Regions from separate parts of the Marinobacter qingdaonensis genome, predicted to be linked through region 2. Evidence: predicted binding sites of a transcription regulator. Region 2 holds the regulator's gene; the other holds the start of a gene.
What was found. Region 2 encodes FliA, which starts transcription of late flagellar genes. Its sites were predicted from a motif close to CTAAAGTTTNNNNNNNNNNNGCCGNTAA; they were not measured.
Positions count from the first base shown of each region.

Region 1 (3,378 bases), 1.8 Mb from region 2:
TCAAGCCCTTCGACCCGGATTATCTGCTCACCGCCGTGATGGCCCGGGCCCGGCGCTCACGGCGGCTGCGCGAGGTGCTGGCGCTGCGCCAGCCGGGCTGACTCAGACCTTGAACTGACTGACCAGGCCGCGCAGGCTCTCGCCCAGGCGCGCCAGTTCCTGGCTGGCTTCGTTGGTCTGGGTCACGCCGGTGTCGCTGCGCTGGGCGGCATCGACAATGCGCACCACGTTCTGGTTGATTTCCTCAGCCACCTGGCTCTGCTGCTCGGCCGCGGTGGCAATCTGGGTCACCTGGTCGTGGATCTGGCTGACCGACTTCTCAATGGTCGCCAACGCGCCGGAGGCGTGATTGATCCGTTCCACGGTCTCCGCCGACCGGTCGCGGGACTTGGTCATGCGCTCCACCGCCGAGCGGGATTCGGCGACGAAGCCACCGATCATTTCTCGGATCTGGTCGGCAGACTCGGCGCTGCGCCGGGCCAGCTGGCGCACCTCGTCGGCCACCACCGAGAAACCACGGCCGTGTTCGCCGGCGCGGGCGGCCTCGATGGCGGCGTTCAGAGCCAACAGGTTGGTCTGCTCGGTGACCGCGTGAATCACGTCCAGCACCTGCTGAATGTCGTCCGACTTCTCCGCCAGGGCATTGATGGTACGGGCGCTCTCCTCGATCTCGCCGGACAGCTCATTGACCGCGCCCTGGGCGCTGGAGATGGTCTCCCCGCCGTCGCGGGCGACCCGGTCGGCGTCGGAGGCGGCACTCTCGACCTCGTTGGCGTTGCCGGAGATCTGCTGGATGGTGGCCGCCATTTCGTTGATGGCGGAGGCGATCTGGTCGGTCTCCGAGCCCTGCTCCTGCACAGAAGCGCGGGTTTCGTTGGCCACCCGACTCAACTCTTCGGCGGCCGAGGCCACTTGGTCGGTGGTGGCACCCACCTCCCGGATGGTGTCCTGGATCTTGGTGACAAAGGCATTGAACCGGCGTCCGAGCTCCGCCAGTTCGTTGGAGCCCTCATCCGGCAGACGCTGGCGCAGGTCGCCCTCACCGTCGGCAATTTCCTGCATCATGTCGGTAACGGTCTTCAGCGGCTTAGTGACCGTACGCCCGACCACCAGGCCGATCACCACGGAAATGGCCACCACCACGGCGGTCACCAGCAGGATGAAGCCCAGGGTGGCGGACCGGTTCTGCTCAATCTCGGCCCGGGCCGCGGCGACTTCCCGATCAATGTTGGTGACGTAGACACCGGCACCGATCATCCAGTCCCAGCCCGGGATGATGGTGGAGTAAGACACCTTGGGCTCTTCGTTGCCCGAGCCCGGGTTCATCCATTCGTAGCTGTAGAAGCCGCCCGACTCTGCAGCATCAAACAGGGCACCCACCAGTTTCTTCAGGGTCGGGTTGTTGGTCGGCCCCTCCTTGGACGGGTCCGGCGCGTAGGCCAGGTTGACCACGTCGCGGGTGTAGGCGAACACGTAATTGGTCTTGTCGAAACGGATGGTCCGCAGACGAGCCGCGGCCTCGGCCTTGGCCTCCGCTTCCGACAGGTCGGGATCGTTCTTGGCTTCCAACACCACCGCGCGGGCCGCATCCACCAGATTCTTCAGCCCGGTTTTGCGAGCCTCCAGCAGGTTGGCCTCCAGGCGCTTCAGTTCCGCCTCACCATTGGCCTGGATCTGACTGGCGGTAATCCAGGCAATGGTGGCCGCCGTAAGCAGTACCGGCACCAGTACCGCTGCCAGTAATCGGGTGCGAATCCGCAGGTTGTTGACAAAGCTCATCAGGGTCATCCTCAACATCTTGTTTTCTTGTGATTATGCACAGAGAGGCGTTCGGGACTGTTCCATATTGTTAAAACAGGTTTCCGTCAGTCCCGATAGACTCGCCACCGGACACCGGTACACTGGGAATGGGGTAACCGGTGTCGGCGGCCGACGTCATTGACTGGGGTATCGGCCGAACCGGGCAGATCTTGAGGATGGAGACGACACCTCCCGGTACGGAGACGTGATGAAGCACCTGTTCCTGATTCGACACGCCAAATCCAGCTGGGCCGATGACACCCTGCACGACCGGGAACGGCCGTTGAACGCCCGGGGCCAACGGCAACTGGTCCCCTTGGGCCGCGCCCTGGCGCGTGCCGGCGCCTTCGCGGGCAAAGTGTGCGCCAGCCCCGCCGCCCGGGCCCAGCAGACCCTTGCGGGCATACGCCCCGCCGGCTTGCCCGAGACGGCGGCGCAGACCGACCCGGCGCTGTACACCTTCGACCGTCGCCGGCTGGCGGACTGGCTGAAACGCTGTGACGGCGCCGAGACCCTGGCCATCGTCGGCCACAACCCGGCCCTGCTGGAACTGGCGCAGTGGCTGCTCAAGCACCCGCCCCAGCAACTGCCCACCGCCAGCTTCCTGCACCTGCGCCTGCCCATTGCGCACTGGCACCAACTGGCCAAGGGCAAGGCCCGCCTGGAGTCGCTGCAAACCCCCAACGACTTCAGCTACACCGAGTTTGCCCGCAAACGCCGCAAGCGGGCCGATACCGACGGCAGCCGACCGGACCGGGACATCCCCGCCGCCCTCAGCCACCAGTTGCAGTGGCTGGCGCAGCTGGAGCCCGGAGTCCGCCTGGGCCTGGACGAGGAATTCCTGCACCAGTACCGGATTGCCCTGCGCCGCAGCCGCGCCATTGCCGAGGCGGTCCAGGCGGTCACCGGCGACAAGCACCTGCTGCCTGCGATTAAGGGCTTGAAACGGGCAGCCAGGGCCACCAGCACACTGAGGGACCTGCACGTCTGGCTTGGCCAGCTGCCGGGCCTCGGCGCCGACAACGACGACGTGGTGACCGCCCTGCACACCTATTTTGAGCGCCAGGCCGACGAGCAACAGGCCGCCCTGGTGCAACGCCTGGACAGCAATCGCCATCGCCGAGACCTGACCGACTGGCAGGCTCTGGTCGAGTCCCGTCAATTCCGCCGGTTAACCGCCGGCCTGCAACCGGGGGACATCCGAACCGCCGTTGCGCAACGTATCAGGGAATACAATCGGCGTACCGCGGAACTGCTGTTCGACTCACCGGACGGGGACGTACATCGGCTGCGCAAGCTGCTCAAACGCATCCGCTACCTGATGGAACTGGACCGGGCCGGCTGGAAACCAACCCTGAAGGAGGTCAAGCAGCGCCAGCAGCTGTTTGGCCGCTTCCAGGACCTGCACGCTCAGGTTGAGTTGATGCGGCAGTTCGAACGGGACGCACCGGACACGCTGCCCGCCGCCGTTGCCAACCTGAGACGGGAGCTGGAATGGCAAAAAGCGGACGCCCGTCGACAGACCCTGGCTTTGCGAGGACTTGATGGACCCACGCTATGACACCCTGTTTTACGACG
Region 1 is NZ_JAYDCJ010000003.1:248,402-251,779, forward strand. Features, by position in the region: gene U5822_RS04410 (response regulator) at 1-101, shown strand, start outside; gene U5822_RS04415 (methyl-accepting chemotaxis protein) at 103-1,779, opposite strand; gene U5822_RS04420 (CHAD domain-containing protein) at 2,009-3,361, shown strand; gene U5822_RS04425 (thiol-disulfide oxidoreductase DCC family protein) at 3,345-3,378, shown strand, end outside.
Region 1: a site for FliA is predicted at 1,948-1,975, ahead of U5822_RS04415 (methyl-accepting chemotaxis protein). Genes of this name have one in related genera too.

Region 2 (3,378 bases):
GGGGTTTGTGATGGAAACCGCGTTGCCGGTGGCCTACTACACGGACGGTCAGAAAATCCCCGAGGACCTGCATCACGCAGACGCAGTTCCCCTGGTACGGTTGGCGGTTGAGCGCCTGAAGAGCCTGCAGCAACAGCAATCGGTTGCCGAGGGGGCCTGAGCTGGACACACCCGTACCGGATGATGGAGTATCCGGCGTGCACAACCGGCGCCGTTAATAATAAGACGAGCCCTCGGAACAATTGGCGAGAGACACGAATTAACATGAGCAGAGCAAATCCGGTACAGGTGATTGCGGTTTCCGGCGGTAAAGGTGGGGTCGGCAAAAGTAACGTGTCGGTCAACCTGGGCATCGCCCTGGCGCAGAAAGGTCGGCGCGTGGTGATCCTGGACGCCGACCTTGGGCTGGCCAACATCGATGTTCTGCTCGGCATAACCGCCAACCGCAACATTTCCGATGTGCTCTCGGGCGAGTGCGACCTGAAAGACGTTCTGGTCGACGGCCCGGGTGGCATCAAGATTGTGCCGGCGTCGTCCGGTACCCAGCGCATGACCCATCTGAGCGCCATGGAACACGCCGGCCTGATCAACGCCTTCAGTGAGCTGGGCGACCAGATTGACGTGCTCATCGTCGATACCGCCGCCGGCATCTCGGAATCGGTGGTCAGCTTCCTGCGCGCCTCCCAGGAGTTGCTGTTCGTGGTCTGTGACGAGCCGACTTCGATCACCGACGCCTACGCCCTGATCAAGCTGATGAACCGCGAGTACGGCACCAACCGTTTTCGCATCCTGGCCAACCAGGTGCGCAACGAGCAGGAGGGGCGGCACCTGTTCGAGAAGCTGGCCCGGGTCACCGAGCGCTTTTTGGACGTGGCCCTGCAGTACGTGGGCATGGTGCCCTACGACGAAGCCGTCAAGAAATCCGTGCAGCGCCAGCGCGCCGTGCTCGATGCCTACCCCCGGGCCAAGGCATCGCTGGCAATCAAGGCGCTGGCGGACAAAGTGGACAACTGGCCGCTGCCTTCCTCGCCTCGCGGGCATCTCGAATTCTTCGTGGAGCGGCTCGTCGAAGTCTGAATCTGATCCAGTCAAAACAACACCGGATACATGACATTGGCGAAAAATCTGGGAATCTACCAGCAATCTGGCACGACCGGCGCTGCTCAGCTGATTGAGGAGCACGCCCCGCTGGTCAAGAAAATAGCCCTCCATCTGATGGCCCGGCTGCCGGCCTCCGTGCAGCTGGAAGACCTGATGCAGGCCGGCATGATCGGTCTGCTCGAGGCGGCCCAACGCTACAGCTCCACCAAGGGTGCCACCTTCGAAACCTACGCCGGTATCCGCATCCGCGGCGCCATGGTCGATGAAATCCGCAAGGGCGACTGGGTGCCCAGGTCGGTTCACCGCAACGCCCGCCGCATCTCCCAGGCCATCAAGGCGGTCGAGGATCGTCTCGGCCGTGAAGCCCAGGACCACGAGGTGGCCGAGGAGCTGGGCATAGAGCTGTCCGAGTACCACGCCTCCCTGTCCGATGCCAACAGCGGACGACTTTTTAGCCTCGATGAGCTTAATGAATCCGGAGAGCTGCCGATAGAAGAGGCAGAGGCCAGTGATAATCCGCTCGATGGCCTGGCGTCTGACGCCTTCCGGCGCAATCTGGCCGAGGCGATCGAAGACCTGCCGGAGCGGGAAAAACTGGTGCTGAGCCTGTACTACCAGGAAGAACTGAACCTGAAAGAAATCGGGGCGGTGCTTGGGGTGAGTGAAAGCAGGGTCAGCCAGATTCACAGTCAGGCGGCATTACGGTTGCGGGGGCGACTGGCCGGCTGGCGCCAGGACACCGACGACTAGGTTTGCCGCCCGTGTGTCCCGTTCATGGAGCTCTGTAGTTTTTGGTAACCGATGCTTTACATGGACAGCAAAGAACAGACAATAAGTGGTCAAAACCGCGGCCTGCTAGATGTTGTGCTTAAAGGTCAAACGAATTCCGGGTGTTACTAACTGGAGGTCCCATTGGACAAGAACATGAAAATCCTCATCGTGGACGACTTTTCCACGATGCGACGGATCATCAAGAACCTGCTGCGTGATCTGGGTTTCAGCAACACCGATGAGGCGGATGACGGCAACACCGCACTGCCGATGCTGAAGAGCGGCAAGTACGATTTTCTGGTCACCGACTGGAACATGCCGGGGATGTCCGGGTTCGACCTGCTCAAGGCCGTGCGTGCCGACGAGAGCCTGAAGACCCTGCCGGTTCTGATGGTGACCGCGGAAGCCAAGCGTGACCAGATCGTGGCGGCCGCCCAGGCCGGCGTCAACGGCTACGTGGTCAAGCCGTTCACCGCCGCCGTGCTCAAGGAAAAGATCGAGAAAATCTTCGAACGCATCCAGTAACCAGAGGTCGGATGGCTCTCATGAGCGATACCAGCAAGAACCATCGAAGCCTCGATCCGGAGGTGACGGAAAAGCTCCAGCGTCAGAGTGCGGAGCTGGCCGATAGTGTCCAGGCCGGGGACTTTGCCCAGGCCATGACCGTGATCAACGAACTGAGTGAGGTCAGGGACCAGAGTCTCTACCGCGAAGTGGGGCGTCTGACCCGGAGCCTCCACGAAGCCATTCGCAACTTCCAGATTGACCCGCGCAGCGCCGAACAGCAGGAAGCCCTGTCGAAAATGAGCGACGCCTCGGATCGTCTGGAGTACGTGGTGCAGATGACCAGCCAGGCCGCCAACCGCACCATGGATCTGGTGGAAGAGACCATGCCGGTGGCGCACGAGGTCCGGGACGAGGCAACCGCCCTGCGGGACGAGTGGCACCGGCTGCGCCGACGCGAAATGCAGCCGGCCGAGTTCCGCGAACTGTACGGTCGCATCGATCGCTTCTTCGAGTCCCTGTCGACCGATGCGGGCACCATGTACAACAACCTGTCCGAGATCTTGTTGGCCCAGGATTTCCAGGACCTCACCGGCCAGGTGATCCAGAAGGTCACGGCCCTGGTGAAAGAGGTGGAGGAGCAGATGCTCAGCCTCGTGGTGATGGCCAGTCATGTCGACCAGCTCACCGGCACGGTGCACCAGATCGAAGAGTCCGAGGTATCGGCCGAGCAGGGCGTCGGGCCACAGATCAAGGCCAACGAACGTGAAGATGTAGTCTCGGGACAGGACGATGTCGACGACCTGTTGTCCAGTCTCGGTTTCTGAATAAATGAGGATGACGCATGGCGTTTGATGCTGATGAAGAGATTCTGCAGGACTTCGTGGTCGAAGCAGGCGAGATTCTCGAAAAGCTGTCCGAACAGCTGGTAGATCTTGAGCAAAATCCGGACGACAGCGATCTGCTCAACGCCATCTTCCGGGGTTTCCATACGGTCAAGGG
Region 2 is NZ_JAYDCJ010000003.1:2,075,893-2,079,270, forward strand. Features, by position in the region: gene flhF (flagellar biosynthesis GTPase FlhF) at 1-160, shown strand, start outside; gene U5822_RS12740 (MinD/ParA family protein) at 265-1,077, shown strand; gene U5822_RS12745 (RNA polymerase sigma factor FliA) at 1,108-1,851, shown strand; gene cheY (chemotaxis response regulator CheY) at 2,014-2,397, shown strand; gene U5822_RS12755 (protein phosphatase CheZ) at 2,418-3,203, shown strand; gene U5822_RS12760 (chemotaxis protein CheA) at 3,221-3,378, shown strand, end outside.